Regions from separate parts of the Rhodopseudomonas sp. BAL398 genome, predicted to be linked through region 4. Evidence: predicted binding sites of a transcription regulator. Region 4 holds the regulator's gene; each other region holds the start of a gene.
What was found. Region 4 encodes LexA, which represses DNA repair genes until DNA is damaged. Its sites were predicted from a motif close to TGTTCNNNNTGTGTTCNG; they were not measured.
Positions count from the first base shown of each region.

Region 1 (5,279 bases), 1.7 Mb from region 4:
CTTCGACACATAATGATCGTTCCCGTCGTCACAGGTGTCGATAGTCGAGATTGTTGCTCACCCACCACAGCCTTATTTGCCTGAGGCAAAAACCGACCGCTCGTAGCTGCACTTGTCTTCAGTACTCCAACTTCGCCCGCAGCAGCAGGCCGGTCTTCTCCGCTTACGCTTACACCGGGCGAAAGGCTTTCGATGAGGTCACCGATCTTGCACTCGCGCCAAGCACCGTACTGAGATCCTCTACGCATCCGCGCCAAGCTCCCTGAGGAAACCAGCCATTCGTTTTTTGACCTCGACCAGCTCGGCTTCAAGCTTTTCGATTTCCACCTGCACGGTCATTAAGTCAATTTCAGTCTCGACCTCGAAGGTATCCACAAAGCGCGGGATGTTCAGATTGAATCCGCTCTCCTTGATCTCGGCGAGAGGCACGACACGCGCATACTTTTCAACGTCCCGGCGAGCCTTGAACGTGTCGATGATCTTGGCCGTGTGCGCCGCTTCCAGGAGGTTTTGTGTCTTGGCCTGCTTGAAGTCGCGGCTCGCATCGATGAACAGTACGTCGGTCGTTCCGGCGCGCGCGCCGCCCTTTTCGCGCCGCCGATCGAAAACAAGCACGGCGACGGGGATCGAGGTCGATTGGAACAAATTCGACGGCAGCCCGATCACCGCATCGAGCAAGTTCTCGCGAACCATTTCTTCGCGGATCTTGCCCTCGGCGCCACCGCGGAACAGGACGCCGTGAGGTACCACGACCGCGACGCGGCCAAGCTTCGGCTTCGCCGTCTCGACCATGTGGGTGATGAAGGCCCAGTCGCCCGTGCTCGGAGGCGGCAGCCCGCGATGCCAGCGGTTGAACTTATCGGGTTTCGGCTTGCCATCCTCGGTCTTTTCGGTACCTCCCCACTTCTTCAGCGAAAAAGGCGGATTGGCAACCACGACATCGAACACCGCGAGCTGATCAGCCTCGACCAGCAGCGGGTTATTCAGCGTGTCGCCCCACTCAATGCGGGCACCGTCGATGTCGTGCAGGAACATGTTGAGCTTGGCGAGCGCGTGGGTGCCGCCATTGACCTCTTGCCCGAACAGCGCGAAGTCCTTGCTGCCAACTGCGTACGCCGTCTCGATGAGAAGCGAACCAGAGCCGCAGGCCGGATCGCAAATGCGCTCTCCGGGCTGCGGCGCAACCAGCTTCGCGAGAACATGGCTCACCTGCAGGGGCGTATAGAATTCGCCCGCCTTCTTGCCGGCCTCGGAAGCAAAGCGCTCGATGAGATAGATATAAGCTTCACCTATGGCCTCATCCTCGACGACATGGCCCGGCCGAAGGTCGAGCTTGGCGAAATCTTCGAGCACGTTCTTGATGCGGCGATTGCGGTCCTTCGTCTCGCCGAGCTTGGTCGCGGAGTTGAAGCTTACATTGCGGAATACGCCGCCGAGCTTCGCCTTGTTGGTGTTCTCGATCGCTTCGAGCGCGATATCGACGCGCTCGCCGATGTTGTCGGAATCGCGCGCGGCATAGAGTTCATCGAAGGTCGACCCCTCGGGCATCACGAAGCGCTCACGCTGCATGCGCCGCATCACACGGACTTCGTCGCCCTTGAGGTCTCGGAGATTGTCTTCGAGTTGCTGCTTCCAGACGTCCGAGATGAACTTCAGGAACAGCATGATCAGGATGTAGTCTTTATACTCGGCTGGGTCGATCAACCCGCGGAAAGTGTTGCAGGCCGCCCAGGCGACACGCTTGATGTCATCCATGGAAGTCTTCTCGGCTTGAGTGATCTTGTTGGTCACGCGATTCTCTCTCATTTGATCCGACAACAGTCGGGCGGCAGGGGCGTATACCACACATCGCCCCTGCCCGTGCTTGTGGCAGTTGCCTCAGCGATCTCCGCAAGGCGGATTAAATCGGGCCCGCAACTCGCGTTCGATCCGCATCCGGGAGGTTTCGTCGCAATAGAGCGCGGCGTAAGAGAGCGGCAGGCCCTGCCGCGCCCACGCCGGAGCCCGGTCGTGTGCCTGAATGCGGGTCCGGATCCAGCCCGATTCGCCGATGTCGACGACCTTCTGGCCGGTCATCGTGGCGCCGAGCACGGCGTAAACGCCGGAGCGGTCGGCCAGATGGGCAGGCGACGAATAGATGCCGTCAAACGTGTAGTTGCCGATATTGATTCCCATTGTTAGATGTCTTTCGTTCTAGCAGTCCTAGGACATGGCCTGGGGGCGCGCTAACGCCTGACCAGACCGGTTAAGGAACCGGGGGCGCGCTAACGTCCTCGGTTCCTCTCCGCCCGCTCTTCCAAGAGCGCGCGAAGCTGAGTGCGGCGAAGTTCGCCAAGGCGAGCTTCGATCCGCGATTGCTGGCGCAAGGTCTCCCCTAGCGCGACGATTCTCTGCTGATCCTCCCGTGACGGGACGAGCACAGCCAGTTGCTCGACAGCGCTCCTCTTCAGGTTGGCGATGGTGGCGCCGGTCGCGAGTGTGCGCAGTTCGACTTGCGTCATCGGGTCGTTGAGGAAGTGAACCAGATAAGATGGATGGATGGCAGTGCCCGGGGTGATGACGAGGACGCTCGCCGTGGCGACCATCGGCCCGACGTGGCACGGCACGAGGGCAGCCCGATAGGTTTGGCCGCGCGACTGAAGCAGGACTTCATCGGGCGCCAGAACAGGAAGCTCGCCTTGCATCGGCACCGCCGTAACCCTCAACAAACCGGCGGGATCGATCAGACCGTCCGCGCCAATATCACCTGCCTGGACGATCGAGATTGGCGCGCCCTCAACATGGCGAATGGCCTCCCGAAAGGCGATCCCGGAGCGGACCTTGCAGATGTTGGCGAGCGGCATTTTCAACGCAGTAGAGCCTTTCGGTCAGATAATATTCAATCCCTACCGTGAGTCGCACGGTGAGTCAAATACTACGCAGTAGGCTCTTTCCGACAAATAAAACGAAACTCGGGCGGCAATATTGAAGGGCCTGCTTGAATCGCCCCGCATGTTCCCTGTACGTTCCGTTGGAAGTTAGGGAAGCCGCCGTTCAGCATCATGCCCGATCAGATCGTCATCACCGAGAAGACCAGCCAGGCGAAAGACGTCCGGGGAGCCGTCGGTGGTCGCTACGGCGAGATCCTGCCGGCCGAGGGTCATCTGTTCGACCTGCTGGAGCCTGAGGATGTGGTGCCGGCTTGGAAGCGGTGGTCGCCGATCCTGTTGCGGCCCGAAGGCCTCTACGACACCCGTCCGGCCTCGGGCGGCAACAAGGCCGCCAAGCTCAAAGCGATCCGAGACGCGCTTCGCACCGCCAAGCGCGTCTGGCTTGCGACCGATTGCGACCGCGAAGGCCAGTTGATCGGCCAGGAGATTCTCGAGCACTACAAATATCGTGGCGAAGTCATGCGCGTGCTGTTCACCGCGCAGGATTCGCAGACCATCCGCGCGGCGTTCGAAACCGCAAAGCCCAACGCCGACTACGCGCGGCTCTACGCCGCCGCGGTGGCGCGCCGGCAGGCCGACCAGATCTACAATCTGTCGCTGACCCGCACCGCAACCGTCACCCTGGCGCAGGGTGCGCGGCGGGTGATTGGCGTCGGACGGGTGAAGACACCGACCTTGGCAATCGTGTGCCGGCGCGAGTTGGAAATTCGCAGTTTTGTCCCCCTCGCCTATTTCGAAATCGTCGCCACCGCACAAGTTGCCGGCGGGCAATTCCAGATCCGGCACGCGCCTCGGGAACGGATGACGCGGCGCGAGGTTGCCGAGGCCGTCGTCGAGGCCGCGCGTGATTTCGCCGGTCCGCTCGCGGTGCGCGTCGAGGACAAGCGGCAAGGACCGCCGAGACTGCACGATCTGCCGTCGCTGCAAAAACTCTGCGGCTCGCGCTTCGGCTGGCCGGCCAGCAAGACGCTCGAAGTGGCGCAGTCGCTTTATGACGGCCAGGGCAAGAAGATCATCACTTACCCGCGCGCCGAGGTGCGCTACCTGCCGCAGAGCCTGATCTCGGACGTGCCGCGGATCGTCGCCGGACTGCAGGCGGGGCAAGCATTCGGCGCGATCCCGGTGCCCGACCAGCCGGTGATCCGCAGGGGAGCGAGTGGCAGCTTTTACGACAAGGGACTGCAGGGCGCGAGCCATCACGCCGTCATTCCCAACGTCAACACCATCGACAAGCTGAAGGAGATCTGGCCGCGGCTGTCGCCCGACGAGAAGAAATTGTTCGACGTGATCGCGCGGGCCTATCTGGCCGCGCTGATGCCCGACTTTCGCTACCGGCAGACCACCGCAACGCTCGATGTGGCCGGCTTCGAATTTCGGGCCGCCGGCCGCCAGCCGATCGAGCTCGGCTGGCGGGCCGCCTTTCCGGAGTGGCAACCCGCGGAGGAAAAGGGCGACGAGGCGCAATTGCTGCCGCCGCTGCGCGATGGCGAGACGGCGCGGCTGCAGGATCCCAGAATCGAGGACAAGGAAACCCGGCCGCCGCCGCGCTACAATGAAGGTACGCTGATCGAAGCCATGCAAAATGCCTGGCGCTTCGTCGACGACGAGACGCTGCGCGAGCGCCTGAAGGAAGCCAAGGGCATCGGCACGCCGGCGACCCGCGCCGAGATCATCGGCGGGCTGAAGAAGCAGGCGTTCCTGGTGATCCAGGGCAAACACATCGTGCCCACCGAAGCCGGCCTATCGCTGTTCGGCATTCTGCAACAGGCCGATCCGGCGCTGGTCGATCCCGGCGTGACCGCGCAACTCGAATGCCTGCTCGACGACGTCGTGATCGGCAAGCAGGAGATGCTCGGCGCGATCGACGCGGTCTGCAATGTCGCGCAACGCATCATCGGCAAGCTGACCGAGAGCTCCGCCGCTGGAGGCCCGGCTTTGCTCGGTGATGCGGCAGCCGGTTCCGCCCGATCTTTTCCGCCGACGGCAGCGATGAAGCGCTATGCCGACAGCCTCGCCCGGCAACTCGGCATCAAACCGCCTTCCGGCTACAAGACGTCGATATCGATCTGCGGTGCCTTTCTGAAGCAACACGCACCCAAGAAGGCCGATGGCAATTTGAACGCGACGGCCGAACCCAAACCGGTGAGTTCGGCGCAATTGTCCTACGCCAGGAAAATCGCGATCGCGAAGGGCATCGTCGTGCCTGATCCGGCCAAGACCGACGCCGTCGCGATGGCCGCATGGATCGATCTGAACAGGGGCACGAAGCGACGAAACGGTCATCGCAAGGCTGCTGTTAGGACCGCCGGGAAGAGCGCCTCCCGCTCAATGACGTCGCCGAAGAGAGTT
Region 1 is NZ_CP133111.1:2,981,870-2,987,148, forward strand. It holds gene RBJ75_RS14095 (type I restriction-modification system subunit M) at 241-1,806, opposite strand; gene RBJ75_RS14100 (hypothetical protein) at 1,879-2,175, opposite strand; gene RBJ75_RS14105 (restriction endonuclease subunit S) at 2,265-2,849, opposite strand; gene RBJ75_RS14110 (type IA DNA topoisomerase) at 3,042-5,279, shown strand, end outside.
Region 1: the regulator LexA is predicted to act here: its motif matches at 2,993-3,010, upstream of RBJ75_RS14110 (type IA DNA topoisomerase).

Region 2 (5,279 bases), 2.8 Mb from region 4:
TGGTGGTCGACGCGACCGCTGATCGTGGCGTTCATCGATGAGCTGATGCGGGATCGAATAAGCGTCGTCACGCGTGCGGTGCGAGCGCCAATGCTGCGTTGCGCCATCGACGCCGCACTAATCATATGCCGCAATGCGGCGGTTTGCCGTGTGGGTCGAAAGTGCGCGCGGCAATGAAATCAATCCGCGGAATGCCGTGTAGTTGCGGCTGTGTCGCCGCCAGCATGCGGGCTGCTCGCAGAGCGCGGGTAGAACGGCCGCGTCAGCCGTGACGCAGGCGCGCGCATCAATGCTTGCGGCCGCGCGGCGTCGGGACTCCGTGCATGGATCGGATCGGTCGCAGCGCCATCGCGACGCCGAGATCGAGTGCGCCAGCGAGCTTCCCTGAAAAAGAGAGCTTCCCTGAAAACAAAACCGGCCGGATCTTGCGATCCAGCCGGGTTCAAATTCGATCGATCAGTCGGTGGTGCCGAAGCCTCAGCTGGCGGCGGCGACCGGAGCCGCGGGTTCGGCGGCTTTCTTCTTGGCGATCGCGCGCTTGATGTCGACGGCCTTCTGCGACAGCTCGGCGTCCTTGGCCTTCAGCAGGAAGGCGTCGAGCCCGCCGCGATGGTCGACGCTCTTCAGCGCATTGGTCGAGACCCGAAGCCGCACCGGGCGGCCCAGCGCGTCCGACAAGAAGGTCACATTGACCAGATTGGGCAGGAACCGCCGCCTGGTCTTGATATTCGAGTGGCTGACCTTATTGCCCGTTTGGACACCCTTGGCGGTCAGTTCGCAGCGCCGGGACATGGCGAAAATCCTCTGTCATCCCCGTCGGCCCACTAGCAGGCGCGGGGGTTGTAAAATCACGTCCATTTCAGGAACCGGGGACCTATAAGCGGGACGGCGTCCAGCGTCAAGTTATCAGCCGCGCAACAGTGGCCTGCCCGCCGGGTCAAGCTGCTGCAGGGGGCCGGGTGCATGGCGGTTTCCCTCGCGGCCTCAACCATATAGCATCATATAAAGGACGCATTCGTTGCAAAATGATGGTCCGAGATCGAGGCGCGCATGACGTGCCCCAGACAGGACCTCCCGTCAGTGATCAATCTCCCCAGCCTGTCGTTTGCCCAGCGGACCCTTCCCGCCTTGGCGCTTGTTGTCGGGCTGGCGGCGCCGTTCGGCGAAGCCGCGGCGCAGGGCAAGCTCGACGCGCGCTACGAGGCGTCGCTGGCCGGAATCGTCATCGGCAAGGGCGCCTGGATGATCGAGATCGACGCCGATCAATATTCGGCCTCCGCCAACGGCGGCACGTCGGGGCTTCTGCAGGCCTTTGCCGGCGGCAAGGGCAGCGGTGAATCGCAGGGCCGGATCGTCAATGGCCAATTGGTGCCGATGAGCTATGCGGCGTCCACCACGTCAAAAAGGAAAACGGAATCGATTCGGATGACCTTGGTGGGCGGCAATGTGAAGGATTACGCCATCACCCCGACCCCGCCGGTCGACGCCGATCGCATTCCGGTCACCGAGGCGCACCGTCGCGGCGTGTTTGATCCGATGACCGGCTCATTCCTGCGGGTGCCCGGCACCGCCGACCCGATCAGCGCCGATGCCTGCCGTGCCTCGACGCCGATCTTCGACGGCCGGATGCGTTACGATCTCAAATTCGAATTCAAGCGGATCGAAACCGTCAAGGCGGAAAAGGGCTATCACGGCCCTGCCGTGGTGTGCGCGCTGTATTTCGCGCCGATTTCCGGATACATCGCCGACCGTACGGCGATCAAATATCTGATCCGCCAGCGCGATATGGAAGTCTGGCTGGTGCCGATCGCCGGCACCCGCGTGCTGGTCCCGTTCAAGATCAAGATCCCGACGCCGCTGGGCAATGCCGTGCTCGAGGCGACCCAGTTCAACACCCAGGCAAGCCCCGCCGTACCGAAAGCGACTGCCAAAACCCAATAGGCGCATCGCGCGACGGAAACCGAATCGGGTCGGCGGCGCCGCGCTCCGTCGCAGCCTCACCGCCACGCCATCGCAACATCCCGGGAGCGGAATGATGTTGACTCCGGGGGCAATCACCGAACGCATGGTCATTAAGACCGCTGTTCAAATCCAGACGACCGCCAGCCCAGGGCTCTCCGAGTCTGGTGGCATTCTCGAACGCCGGGGCGAGATGTGGTGGGGAACAAAGTCCGGAACGGTCGAGTCACCGATTCGGGCGCGTTTCGTTCCGGACTCGTTCCAAAGCTTAAAATGCGACGTCGGATGCGTCGCATTGTGAAACACTTATGACCGCAAGCGACGCAGAAAATCAATAAAATGGCCTTTTCCTCTCCCCCGCCGTGGTTTGCGAGCGATCGCGCTCCTGGCGCCGGCGTGACCGCGGTTCTCGGACCGACCAACACCGGCAAGACACATCTGGCGATCGAGCGGATGGTGGCGCATTCCTCGGGCATCATCGGATTGCCGCTGCGGCTGCTGGCGCGCGAGGTCTACAACAAGATCGTCGCCCGGGTCGGCGAAAGCGCGGTGGCGTTGGTCACCGGCGAGGAGAAGATCAAGCCGCCGAAGGCGCGCTATTGGGTCTCCACCGTGGAGGCGATGCCGCGCGATCTCGACGTCTCGTTCCTCGCTGTCGATGAAATCCAGATCGCCGCCGATCTGGAGCGCGGCCATGTCTTCACCGATCGGCTGCTGCATCGGCGCGGCCGCGACGAGACGCTGCTGTTGGGCGCCGCGACGATGCGGCCGATCATCGAGCGGCTGCTACCCGGCGCCAGCATCGTGACGCGGCCGCGGCTGAGCCAGCTGGAATTCGCCGGCGACCGCAAGATCACCAGGCAGCCGCGCCGCACCGCGATCGTGGCCTTCTCGGCCGACGAGGTCTACGCCATCGCCGAATTGATCAAGCGCCAGCATGGCGGCGCCGCCGTGGTGCTGGGCTCGCTCAGCCCGCGCACCCGCAACGCCCAAGTGGCGATGTTTCAGTCCGGCGACGTCGATTATCTGGTGGCCACCGACGCCGTCGGCATGGGCCTCAATCTCGACGTTGACCACGTCGCTTTCGCGTCCGACCGCAAATATGATGGCTATCAGTTCCGCCGCCTGACCCCGTCGGAATTTGGCCAGATCGCCGGCCGTGCCGGCCGCGCCACCCGCGACGGCACCTTCGGCACCACCGGGCGCTGCGCGCCGTTCGAGCCCGAACTGGTCAACGCGCTGCAAAATCACACCTTTGACAGCGTGAAGGTGCTGCAATGGCGCAATGCCAAGCTGGATTTTTCCTCGCTCGCCGCATTGCAGGTGTCGCTTGCCGAGAGCCCGACGCACAACGCGTTGACCCGTGCGCCGATCGCCGAGGACCTGCGGGTGCTCGAACACGCCGCGCGCGATGCCGAAATCCGCGATATCGCTCATGGCCCCGCCGCGGTGGAGCGGCTCTGGGACGCCTGTCAGATTCCGGACTACCGCAAGGTCGCGCCGGCCGCACACGCCGAACTGGTGACGACGCTGTACGGATTTCTAATGCAAAAGGGCAAAATTCCGGATAGCTGGTTCGCGGCCCAGATTGAACAGGCCGATCGAACCGATGGTGGAATCGACACGCTGTCGGCCCGGATCGCGCAGATCCGGACTTGGACTTTCGTCGCCAATCGTCCCGATTGGCTCGCGGATCCCGAACATTGGCAGGGAATTTCGCGAGAAGTCGAAAATAAATTGTCCGATGCGTTGCACGAAAGGCTCACGGAGCGTTTCGTTGATCGTCGGACCAGTGTATTGATGCGCCGCCTGCGGGAAAATACGATGTTGAATACTGAAATTGGTAAAACTGGCGAAGTGATCGTGGAGGGCCATGTAATTGGCCGCCTCGACGGATTCACATTCGCGCCCGACGCCGCCGAGGCTGGTTCGGATGCGAAAGCCTTGCAGGCGACCGCCCAAAAGGCTCTGGCCGGCGAAATTGACGCCCGCGCCGAGAAATTGGCGGCCGCGCCGGACGACCAATTCGTGCTCGCCTCCGACGGCACCGTGCGCTGGACCGGCGATGCGGTGGCCAAGCTGGTAGGGGCCGATGATGTTTTGCACCCGCGATTGCGGATCGTCGCCGACGATCGCCTGACCGGCGCGCCGCGCGAAGCGGTGCAGGCCCGGCTCGACCTGTGGCTGAAAGCCCATATCGAAAAGCTGCTGGGGCCGTTGTTCGATCTGACCAAGGCCGAGGATGTCACCGGCATCGCCCGCGGCATCGCATTCCAGCTGATCGAGGCGCTCGGCGTCATCGAGCGGCAGAAGATCGCCGCCGAGATGAAGGATCTCGACCAGCCCTCGCGCGCCACCTTGCGCAAATATGGCGTCCGCTTCGGCGCCTATCACATCTATATGCCGGGACTGCTGAAGCCCGCCGCGCGCGCTTTGGCGACGCTGCTGTGGGCGCAGAAGCAGGACAATGTCGATATGTCGGCGCTGTCCGGCGCGCAGCATCTGGCCGGCAGCGGCCGGACCTCGTTCCCGGTCGACAAATTGCTGGACCGCGACGCCTATCGCACGCTGGGCTACCGGCAATGCGGCGAACGCGCCGTCCGTGTCGATATTCTGGAGCGGCTCGCCGACCTGATTCGTCCGGCGCTGGCGTGGCGCGAAGGCTCGCACGGCGAAAAGCCGGCCAGCGCCTTCGATGGCCGCGGCTTCGTCGTGACCCAGGCGATGACCTCGCTGACCGGATCGGCTGGCGAGGATTTCGCCTCGATCCTGCGTGCGCTCGGCTATCGGATGGAGAAGAAGCCGCCGCTGCCGCCGGCACCGCCGAAGGCCGCCACCGAACCCGCGACCGTCACGCCGCAGACCGCTGCGATGACTGAATTGTCCGCGGAGGATCTGGCGATCATGGCTGGCGCGATTGCGCTGGAGCCGGAGATCGCGGTGGAGACCGGCGACATCGCCGATATCACCAATGAGGCGCCGGAGGCCGCCGCGGCCGAGCCGGAAGCTGCTGCGGTTGAACTGGCCGCCACCGAACCGGTCGAAGCCCAGCCCGACCCGGCGACGATGCCGGCCGTCGAATTGGCGGTGGCCGAGGCGCTTGCGGAACAGCCCGCGGCCGAAACGGCGCAGCAGCCGGTTGCCGCCGAGATTGCCGCCGAAGCGTCGCAGCAACCCGGTGCCGCCGATGCCGCAGCCGCTCCGGAGGCAGCAAGTTCTGAGGTCGCGAGTTCTGAGGTCGCGAGTTCTGAGGCTACCAATGCTGCGGCGGAGGTCAGCGCGGATCCGGCCCCGGACGCGGTGGTTGCCGAGCCGGAATT
Region 2 is NZ_CP133111.1:4,481,747-4,487,025, forward strand. It holds gene rpmB (50S ribosomal protein L28) at 478-792, opposite strand; gene RBJ75_RS21145 (DUF3108 domain-containing protein) at 1,084-1,941, shown strand; gene RBJ75_RS21150 (helicase-related protein) at 2,299-5,279, shown strand, end outside.
Region 2: the regulator LexA is predicted to act here: its motif matches at 2,206-2,223, upstream of RBJ75_RS21150 (helicase-related protein).

Region 3 (5,279 bases), 120 kb from region 4:
CCGTAGATGCGAGCAGCGTCAGGATGTTCGAGCGGCGCGGCCTCGCCGACAAGCTTCTGGCAGGCCCCGTCACGCAGACGATCGACTATCGGGTCAACGGCGTCGGGCGCGTCTTCACCGTGACGAGCGACGACGGCAGCGAGGGGCGCTTCTGCACGCAACAGATGCTCGTCGCCAACCTCATGCGCGAGCTCATCGACAATATGGGCGGGGACGTTCGGTTCGCAGTAAGCGACGTGCGGATCAGCAATGAGGAGGGTGAACGTCCCCGCGTCCAATACGATCGCGCCGGAGAGACACATAGCCTGACCTGCGACTTCATCGCCGGCTGCGACGCCGATCACGGGGTCAGCCGCGCCTCGATCCCCGCCGACGTATTGACGACAGTCAGCCACGAATTCGGTTACGCATGGCTGGCGTCGCTGGTCGAGGCCCCGGCCGCCGGCCCTGCGATCATGGGAACGAGCGACAGGGGCTTCGTCTCCCAGATCCCGCGCGGGCCCGAGCGTAGCCGCTACTATCTGCAATGCCCGGTGAGCGATGGGCCCGAAGACTGGCCTGATGAGCGGATCTGGGACGAAATCCGCCTGCGGCTGAATGACGACACCATCAAGACCGCTCCGGTGCTGACGAAGGAGGTCGTGCCGCTACGCTCGGTGATTCATTACCCGATGCAGTATCGCAACCTCTTCCTGGCCGGCGATGCCGCGCATCTCGTCCCTCCCACCGGCGGCAAGGGCATGAACATGGCCCTGTACGACGTGGACGTGCTCGCAGATGCCCTGACCAACGCTGTGAAGGGCGCAAACACCTCCGGGATCGAATGCTACTCGGACACGGTCATGCCGCGCGTCTGGCGGTATCAGGAATTCAGCGCCTGGCTCACCGACACCATGCATGATGGCGGCGATCCCGCGCAGCACGGGGCGTTCCGGCAGATGACGGCTCGCGCTCGACTGGACGAGCTGTTCACCTCACCCGCCGCCGCTCGCCTCCACAGCGATTACCTGCGCGGGCTCGCGTGATCCGGCGGTCGCCAACCTCCTCATACGAATGAGCGCCGGCCAGGCTGGCTCCGGATTGGCCTCATCGCCCATCGGCAGAAGGATAGCGAAATGAGCGAAACCCGAACCAGCGTCATCTTCGGCGGCAGCCTCGGGATCGGCGAGGCCACCGCAGCACTTCTCGCCAAGCAGGGCGACGCGGTGACGATCGTCGGCCGCGATGCCGGCCGCCTCGCCGCCGCGGCAGAGCGGATCGGTGGGGTCAAGACTGCCGTCGCGGACGCGCGCGATCGCGATGCCGTCTCGCGGGTGTTTGAAGCCACTGGGTCGGTTGATACGGTGGTTGTCTGCGTCGGTGGAAGCAAAGGCATCGGCCGCTTCCTCGACATCGACCTGCATGACGTGATGGCGGCGTTCGAGGAGAAGGCGTTCGCCCAGCTCCTAGTGACGCAGGTCGCCGCCAATCATATGAAGCCGAAAGGCTCCATCACCCTCGTCACGGCCGGCTCGGCACGTTCCGTCACGCCGGGTGCCGTTGGTCCCGCCACGGTCAACGGTGCCCTGGAAAGCGCGATCCCGACGCTTGCGGCCGAGTTGGCGCCGATTCGCGTCAACGCGGTCAGTCCCGGCCTGATCGACACTCCTCTGTGGGATTTTATGCCGGACGATGCACGCCAGGCGTTTTTCGATGATGTCGGGTCCAGGCTGCCGGTGGGCCGAGTCGGACGGCCGCAGGAGGTGGCCGACGTGATCGCGCTGGTTGCAAGGAACGCCTTCGTTTCCGGTGCGACCTATGTTGTGGACGGCGGAACCGGGGCTGGATGATCCTCCGTGGCAATGTTGGGTCGTACCTGACAGGCCTCGTGACGGCTGTCTGGGGCGATAGTTTTCGCCCGGCCTGCCCCGCAACGCCCCCGCAGCGCAGTTGGTCAGTGTGGCCTGGGCGCTACAGCGCCGGCCGCGATTTAGGCTAATGTGTGACACGTTCAATCGCGACCCGGGGAGATCACGGTGCGGCAGGCAATCAAATCATTGGTGTTGGGACTGGCCGCGGCATCCGCGCTGGGACTGGCCTCGCCCTCATTCGCCGCCGATCTCGCCGCGCGTCCCTACACCAAAGCGCCGCCGATGCTGGCTGCGGTCTACGACTGGAGCGGCTTCTATATCGGCGCCAATGGCGGCTGGGCCTCGAGCCGGAGCTGCTGGGATTATGTCGGCAGCCCCACCGCGCGCGTCGCGGCGGTTTCCGAAGGTTGTCACGATGCCGACGGCGGCACCGCAGGCGGCCAGATCGGCTATAATTGGCAGACCGGCTCCTGGGTGTTCGGTGTCGATGCCCAGGGCAACTGGGCCGACCTGAAAGGCTCCAACGATCCGGCGGCGCCGCTGCCTGGCACCACCAATCGCTCCAAGGTCGATTCCTTCGGCATGTTCACCGGCCGCATCGGCTATGCCTGGAACAACGCCCTGCTCTATGTGCGAGGCGGCGCCGCGGTGGTGCACGACAAATATGATTTCGGCTTTACCGGAGCTGCTGCGCCGCTGAGCACCGGATCGGAAACCCGCTGGGGCGGCACCGTGGGCGCCGGCGTGGAATATGGCTTCACCCCGAACTGGTCGGCCGCGATCGACTATCAGCATGCCTTCATGGGCAGCCGCGACGTGACCTTCGGCGGGTTCTTCCTGGCGCCGACCGGTGTGGTCGAAAACGTCAAGCAGGACCTCGATGTCGTCACCGCCCGGATCAATTATCGCTGGGGCGGTCCGGCGGTCGCGCGCTACTGAGCGGCTTTGATCTGATTTGAGTGCAGCAGGCCGGCCTCGTGCCGGCTTTGTTGTGTGTGGGGGGCCGAGCGCGCTGGCTCGCGGCTGCCGCTCTGCCCTCGCTTGCGTTCCGCCCAGCCGTCTTGCCAAGAAATGGTTGATGGCTGCGACGCAGCACTGGCAATCGCCTCACGTTCTTCCTATGTTCCAGACTTGAGCCAATTGGCGTCAGCCCCGGTTATCCGGCGATGCGCCCGAATGCGGCGCGTCGTTCGCGTCTGGGAATTCTCATGGACGAAATCATCAAGGCGAAGCGGCAGGCCACTGCGTTGCGCGCGATCACCATCCGCGGCGCCCGCGAGCACAATCTCAAAAATGTCGATCTGGAGATCCCGCGCGACAAGCTCGTGGTGTTCACCGGCCTGTCCGGCTCCGGCAAATCCTCGCTGGCCTTCGACACCATCTATGCCGAGGGCCAGCGCCGCTACGTCGAATCGCTGTCGGCCTATGCCAGGCAATTCCTCGAAATGATGCAGAAGCCCGACGTCGACCAGATCGACGGGCTGTCGCCGGCGATCTCGATCGAACAGAAGACCACCTCGAAGAATCCGCGCTCCACGGTCGGTACCGTCACCGAGATCTACGATTACATGCGCCTCTTGTGGGCCCGCGTCGGCGTGCCCTATTCGCCCGCCACCGGCCTGCCGATCGAAAGCCAGACCGTATCCATGATGGTCGATCGGGTGCTGGCGCTGCCGGAGGGCACAAGGCTCTATCTGCTGGCGCCGGTGGTGCGCGGCCGCAAGGGCGAATACCGCAAGGAACTGGCGGAATGGCTGAAGAAGGGCTTCCAGCGGGTCAAGATCGACGGCGCCTTCCATGAGCTGGCCGAGGCGCCGGTGCTGGACAAGAAATTCCCCCACGACATCGACGTCGTGGTCGACCGCATCGTGGTCCGCCCCGATATCGGCCAGCGCCTGGCCGAAAGCTTCGAGACCGCGCTGAAACTCGCCGAGGGCCTCGCGGTGATCGAATATGCCGACGCGCCGGCGGCTCTTGCTTCACCTCCCCCTGGAGGGGGGAGGTCGACCGCGAAGCGGTCGGGAGGGGGTGAAGCCGCGAGTGCTGCGCACCCCACCCCGGCGCTGCGCGCCGACCCTCCCCCTCAAGGGGAGGGTAACAAGAAGAAGGTCGCCAAGATCCACGACAAGACCGGCGCCGAACGCATCCTGTTTTCGGAGAAATTCGCCTGCCCGGTGTCCGGCTTCACCATTCCGGAGATCGAGCCGCGACTTTTCTCCTTCAACAATCCCTATGGCGCCTGCCCGGCCTGTGGCGGGCTCGGCATCGAGCAGCATATCGACGCCGATCTGGTGATCCCCGACAAGGAGTTGACGCTGCGCAAGGGCGCGATCGCCCCCTGGGCGAAATCGTCGTCGCCCTATTACATCCAGACCCTGACGGCGCTGGCGAAATTCTACAAATTCACCCTCGACACCAAGTGGAAGGACCTGCCCAAGAAAACTCAGAACGCCCTGCTCCATGGCTCCGGCGATGACGAGATCAAATTCTCCTATCAGGACGGTGTGCGCTCTTACGACACCAAGAAGCCGTTCGAGGGCGTCGTCACCAATATCGATCGGCGCTTTCACGAGACCGAAAGCGAATGGGCGCGCGAGGAGCTCGGCAAATATTTCTCCGACGTGCCCTGCGAGGCCTGCCACGGCTTCCGGCTGAAGCCCGAGGCGCTCAGCGTCAAGATCGGCGGCAAGCATATCGGCGAGGTCTCCGAACTGTCGGTGCGCCGCGCCGGCGAATGGTTCGAGGCGGTGCCGAAGGCGCTGAACAAGCAGCAGAACGAAATCGCCGTCCGCATCCTCAAGGAGATCCGCGACCGGCTCTCCTTCCTGCTCGATGTCGGCCTCAACTATCTGACGCTGGCGCGCGCCGCCGGCACATTGAGCGGCGGCGAGAGCCAGCGGATTCGGCTGGCCTCGCAGATCGGCTCGGGCCTCACTGGCGTGCTCTATGTGCTGGACGAGCCCTCGATCGGCCTGCACCAGCGCGACAACGCCCGCCTGCTGGATACGCTGCGCCGGCTGCGCGACCTCGGCAATACGGTGATCGTGGTCGAGCATGACGAGGACGCGGTGCTGGCGGCGGACTATGTCGTCGATGTCGGCCCCGGCGCCGGCACCCATGGCGGCCATATCGTGGCGCAGGGCACGCCGCGCGAGGTGATGGCCAATCCGAAATCGCTGACCGGAAAATATCTCACCGGCGAATTGTTCGTGCCGGTGCCGGATCGGCGGCCGCCGAACCATCGCCGCACCATCAAGGTGATCAACGCCCGCGGCAACAATCTGAAAAACGTCTCGGCCGAAATCCCGCTCGGCCTGTTCACCTGCATCACCGGCGTCTCGGGCGGCGGCAAGTCGACGCTCTTGATCGACACGCTGTACAAGGCGATCGCGCGCAAACTCAACAATGCCAGCGAGGGCGCCGCCCCGC
Region 3 is NZ_CP133111.1:1,193,525-1,198,803, forward strand. It holds gene RBJ75_RS05610 (4-hydroxybenzoate 3-monooxygenase) at 1-1,025, shown strand, start outside; gene RBJ75_RS05615 (SDR family oxidoreductase) at 1,116-1,829, shown strand; gene RBJ75_RS05620 (outer membrane protein) at 2,028-2,789, shown strand; gene uvrA (excinuclease ABC subunit UvrA) at 3,059-5,279, shown strand, end outside.
Region 3: the regulator LexA is predicted to act here: its motif matches at 2,961-2,978, upstream of uvrA (excinuclease ABC subunit UvrA).

Region 4 (5,279 bases):
AGGTCAGGTCGAGCGACGACGTGGCGCGCGCACTGGATGCGTTGGGGTTGTAACCGCCCGGCGACGCTCCGTAGTCGAGACGTGAATGAAGGATCTCATGAGCAGCCCTGCTACCGAATATGACTGGGATTACCCGACCCCCTTCACATTGACGCTGACGCCCGGCGTCGCCGATATCGACGGGCTCAACCACACCAATAATTCGGTCTATGTGCGCTGGTGTGACAGCGTCGGCTGGGCGCATTCGGAAGCACTCGGCCTGAATTTGGCCGACTGGCAGCGGCTCGATCGGGCGATGGCGATCCGTCGCGGCGAATATGACTATCTGCTGCCCAGCGTGCTCGGTGACGAATTGCTGCTCAGCACCTGGATCACGCGCAGCGACGGCCGGCTGATCATGGAACGGCGGTTTCAAATGATCCGGCCGCGCGATCGCGCCACGGTGATGCGCGGCCGCTGGGAATTGGTCTGCATCGAGATCAGCAGCGGCAAGCCGCGTCGGCTGCCGCCGGCGTTCAACGACATCTATCTGCCAGCGATGGTCGCGGTGCCGCCCACGGACCATGCGCCTGACTGAGTGTCCGATCGGCCGCAGCGCGGCTGGCGTCCTGGTATCAAGCCCCCCTGTTATGGGGTCGGCAGACGCTGGCAATCCATCGAATAGACCAATTCGCCCTTGGCGGTGCGTCCGATCGGCTGGCACGGGGCTTGGCCCTGACCGCCGGCACTGGACGTTGCGGCAGGCGCCGTGCCGGCATTCGGCGACGCCGCCACGTCCGCTGGCGCGGCGGCGCTTGCGGCGCGAGGCGCCGCCGCGGGTGCGGCGACAGGCGCCGTCGCGGCGCTGGGCGGCGCGCTGCTTTCCGGCGGGCGATAATCATCGCTGAAGCTCGGCATGGCGCCCTTGCTCCAGTCGTGCCGGATCGAATAGGCGGTGATAAAACCGATCGCCCCGAGGGTGGCGACGATCCGAAACAGCCACTTCGCAAAATTGTCCTGCATCTATGCGCTCCCAATCTTTGCCCGAGAGTTTCAACAGCCGCCGTGACGCTGCTAGAGGGGGCACGCGCCGATCACAATAATGATTTCGTTGGGGATGCGCGACCGCCTCACCATCAGCGCGCGGCGCCTTGCGCAAAGTGCGGCATCGACATAAGCCGGACACCGCGTTACCGCGCCCCACACCATCGTCCCGCAGGCGCGCGAATCCAAACCGGAGACTGACATGGCCCTGATGCCGGTTGCCGACGCCCTGTCGGCGGTGCTCGACGGCGCGCTGCCGCTGCCCGAGGAAAGCGTCGCGCTCGACACCGCGCATCGCCGGGTTCTGGCGCGCGATCTTGCCGCCCTGCGGACCCAGCCGCCACAGCCGATGTCGGCGATGGACGGCTATGCGGTGCGGGCGGCGGATGTCGCCACCGCCGGCGCCAGGCTGCGGGTGATCGGCGAGGTCGCGGCCGGCCGGCCGGCCGATGTGGCACTGCGTGACGGCGAGGCGCTGCGGATCTTCACGGGCGGGGTGATCCCCGCCGGCGCCGACACGGTGGTGATCCAGGAAGACACGCTGCGCGACGGCGACATCGTCACCATCACCGAAGCGGCGCAGCCCGGCCGGCATATCCGCCCGGCCGGAATCGATTTTGAGACGGGCCAGGTGCTGCTGCGCCGCGGAACCAGGCTCAGCGACCGTGATCTATCGCTGGCCGCCGGGATGAACCATCCGATGCTGCCGGTGCATCGGCGCCCATTGGTGGCGATGCTCGCCACCGGCGACGAATTGGTGATGCCGGGCACCGAGCCGGGTCCTGGACAGATCGTCTATTCCAACGGCTATGCGCTGCGGGCATTGGCGCGTGATGAGGGCGCCGAGATCACCGATCTCGGCATCGCCGCCGATACGATGGAGGCCACCACCTCGGCGATCCGGCGGGCACGCGATGCCGGCGCCGATCTGTTGGTCACCACCGGCGGCGCCTCGGCCGGCGACCACGACATGGTCAAACGCGCGCTGGAGGCCGAAGGCGTCGATCTGGCATTCTGGAAGATCGCAATGCGGCCGGGCAAACCGATGATGCATGGCCGGCGCGGGGCGATGGCGGTGATCGGCCTGCCCGGCAATCCGGTGTCGTCCTATGTCTGCGCCTTCCTGTTCATGGTGCCGCTGATCCGGGCGCTGGCGGGACGCCACGAGGTGCACCACGTACCCCAGCCGGCCAAGCTTGGCGGCGACCTTCCCGCCAATGACCAGCGCCAGGACTATGTCCGCGCCCGGCTCGAGATCGACCCGGACGGACAATTGCTGGCGACGCCGGTGCAACGCCAGGATTCCTCGCTGCTGGGCAAGCTCGCCGCGGCGCAGGCCCTGGTGATCCGTTCACCATTCGCCCCGGCGGCCAGCGCCGGTTCGGCCTGTACCATCCTGAAGCTCCCCTTGTAGCAAAAGCTCAAATTGTTACCGGCAAATTATGGGGTTGCAGAACACATATGGAACATATAGTGTTCGTTCATGATTTGTTTCTGGCCGTGCGGTTCTGGCAATCTGCATTTGGGGGCTCTTGTGGCGCCTTGCGGAACATGCGGCGACAGACTGGGGATTGGTCGAGATGCTCACGCGCAAACAATATGAATTGCTGCGATTCATCAACGAGCGGCTGAAGGAAGCCGGCGTCCCCCCCTCGTTCGACGAGATGAAGGATGCGCTGGATTTACGCTCCAAATCCGGCATTCACCGGCTGATCACCGCGCTGGAAGAGCGCGGCTTCATCCGCCGGCTGCCCAATCGCGCCCGCGCCATCGAAGTCATCAAGTTGCCGGAGATGGGCATCAATCCCGGCGGCAACGGCCGTCGCGGCTTCACTCCGAGCGTAATCGAAGGCAATCTGGGCAAGGTTCGCCCCGCCAGCTCCAACCCCGCCGAGGATGATTCCAGCCGCAACGTCTCGGTGCCGGTGATGGGCCGGATCGCCGCCGGCACGCCGATCGAGGCGTTGCAGACCCGCAGCCACACCATCAGCGTGCCGCCCGACATGCTCGGCGCCGGCGAGCACTACGCGCTGGAAGTGCGCGGCGATTCGATGGTCGATGCCGGCATCCTCGACGGCGACATGGCGCTGATCCAGCGCCATGAGAGTGCCGAGACCGGCGACATCGTGGTGGCGCTGATCGACGAGGAGGAAGCCACGCTGAAGCGGTTCCGCCGACGCGGCGCCTCGATCGCGCTGGAGCCAGCCAACGCCTCCTACGAAGTTCGGATCCTGCCGCCGAACCGGGTGCGGATTCAGGGCAAGCTGGTCGGGCTGTATCGTAAATACTGAGGCTGTTCGCGCTCAGTCGGTGTCGCGCTGATCGGTTGGCGCGGGCGTTGCGTCGACCGGCGCCGCGCCCCGCGACGAAGTGCTGATCCGGGCCGTCGTGGCGTTCGGATCGGCCGGCGCCCAGGGCCGATCGGTGCCGCGCGGGCGGACCGCGTCGATTGCCCATCCATCGCCCCCATCGCGGCCGCGCCGCAAGGCCAGCGCGCCGCCGCGGCGCCATTGCTCCGGACCGATCAGCCGCGCCGCGCAATCGTCCGGCGCAGGCAGCGCGCTGACGATCACGGCCGCGCGCGTGCAATCATCGTCCAGCGCCTCCGGGCGCTTCGCCAGCGCCACCAGCGCGCCGTCCGCCAGCGCCGTGACGCAGCCGTCGGCGTCGCAGGATACGTCTTGCGTCAGCGACCCATCGCCGCCCTGGCGCGAATCGCCATCCGCCGCCAGCCATTCCTTGAGCAGGAAGGCGTCGTTGCCGCTCTGCATCAGCCGTAGCCGGCCGTCGGCGCCCCGTACCGCGACTTGCCGGCCGTCATCCGACACCCGCATCGCAGGCTGCGGCTTCAGCAGCGCCCAGCCCGCCGCCACGGCGATCGCCAGCGCACCGGCAAAGCGCAGCGGCGTGCGCAACAGGGCGAGCGCAATCATCCCGATGGTGGCGAGCAGGAGCGCTCCGGTGCCGAACGCCGCGACCCGGCCGATCGCGCCGGGCAGTGCCGCGACCCATTGCGCCACCACGATCATCCAGTCGATGCCGATTTCCATCAGCCGCCAGAACACGCCGTCGAAGCCGAACGGCATCGCCACCAGCCCCAGCAGGCCCGCCGGCATCACCAGGGCCGAGACCACGGGCATTGCCGCCAGATTGGCCAGCACCCCATAGGGGGTGGCGCGGTGGAAGTGAAACGCCGCATAGGGCGTGGTGGCCAGGCCCGCGACCAGCGACGCCAGCGCCAGCATGGCGATCTCGCGGCCGCCCCACAGCGCCGCGCGCGCGGTCGCCGAGTGGTCGGGCGCGGCCAACAGCGCCGGCATCCCAATCTGGACCAGCGCCACCAGCCCCAACGTGGCGGCGAACGACATCTGGAAGCTCGGATGCACCAGGGCTTCCGGCGCGATCAGCAGCACCACTAACGCGGCCACCGCCAGCGTCCGGAAGGTGATGGCGCGGCGATCGACCATCACGGCGATCAGCACCACGGCGGTCATCAAAAACGAGCGCTGCGTCGCCACCTCGGCGCCGGACAGCAGCAGATAGAACGCCGCGGCCGCCAGCGCCGCCGCGGCAGCCGCTTTCTTGATCGGAAACGTCACCGTCAGCGCCGGGATCAGCGCCAGCAGCGCGCGCACCACGAAGAACACCACGCCGGCCACCACCGCCATGTGATAGCCCGAGATCGACAGCACATGGCCGAGCCCGGAGATGAACATCGCGTCGTTGACCGGCGTCGAGATCGCGTCGCGCCGCCCGGTCAGCAAGGCGGTGGCGATCGCGCGCGTGTCGCCGTCCAGCGTCAATCGGATCCTGGCATCGATGGCGTCGCGCAGATTCTGCATCAGGGCGGCGTAGCGCAGCCGCCAGCCGCCATCGCCCGGCGGGTCGCGTGGTGTGATGGCGCCCATCACGAAGCCGGACGCCGCGATGCCCTGGAAATACAGGTCGCGGCCGAAATCGTAGCCGCCCGGTCGCAACGGCGCCAGCGGCGGCTGCAGCCGGGCCTTCAAGGCGACGAAGCTGCCGACCGCGGGCGCGGCTCCCTTCTTCACCGACAGCCGCACCCGTTCGAGTTTGATCGGCCGGCGCGGGCTGTCCATGGTCGCGACCCGCAGCACGAAGCGATCGCTGCGCGTGCGATCCTCACGGGTCTCGACATAGCCCTGCAGCGAAACCGAATAGAGTGGCCTCGACAGCACCTGATGGGCGATCCAGGCGGCCTTGAGGCAGGCGGTGGCAAAGCCGGCGGCGAGCGC
Region 4 is NZ_CP133111.1:1,314,654-1,319,932, forward strand. It holds gene RBJ75_RS06260 (HAD-IA family hydrolase) at 1-53, shown strand, start outside; gene RBJ75_RS06265 (acyl-CoA thioesterase) at 98-577, shown strand; gene RBJ75_RS06270 (hypothetical protein) at 628-1,002, opposite strand; gene glp (gephyrin-like molybdotransferase Glp) at 1,226-2,437, shown strand; gene lexA (transcriptional repressor LexA) at 2,604-3,314, shown strand; gene RBJ75_RS06285 (ComEC/Rec2 family competence protein) at 3,327-5,279, opposite strand, start outside.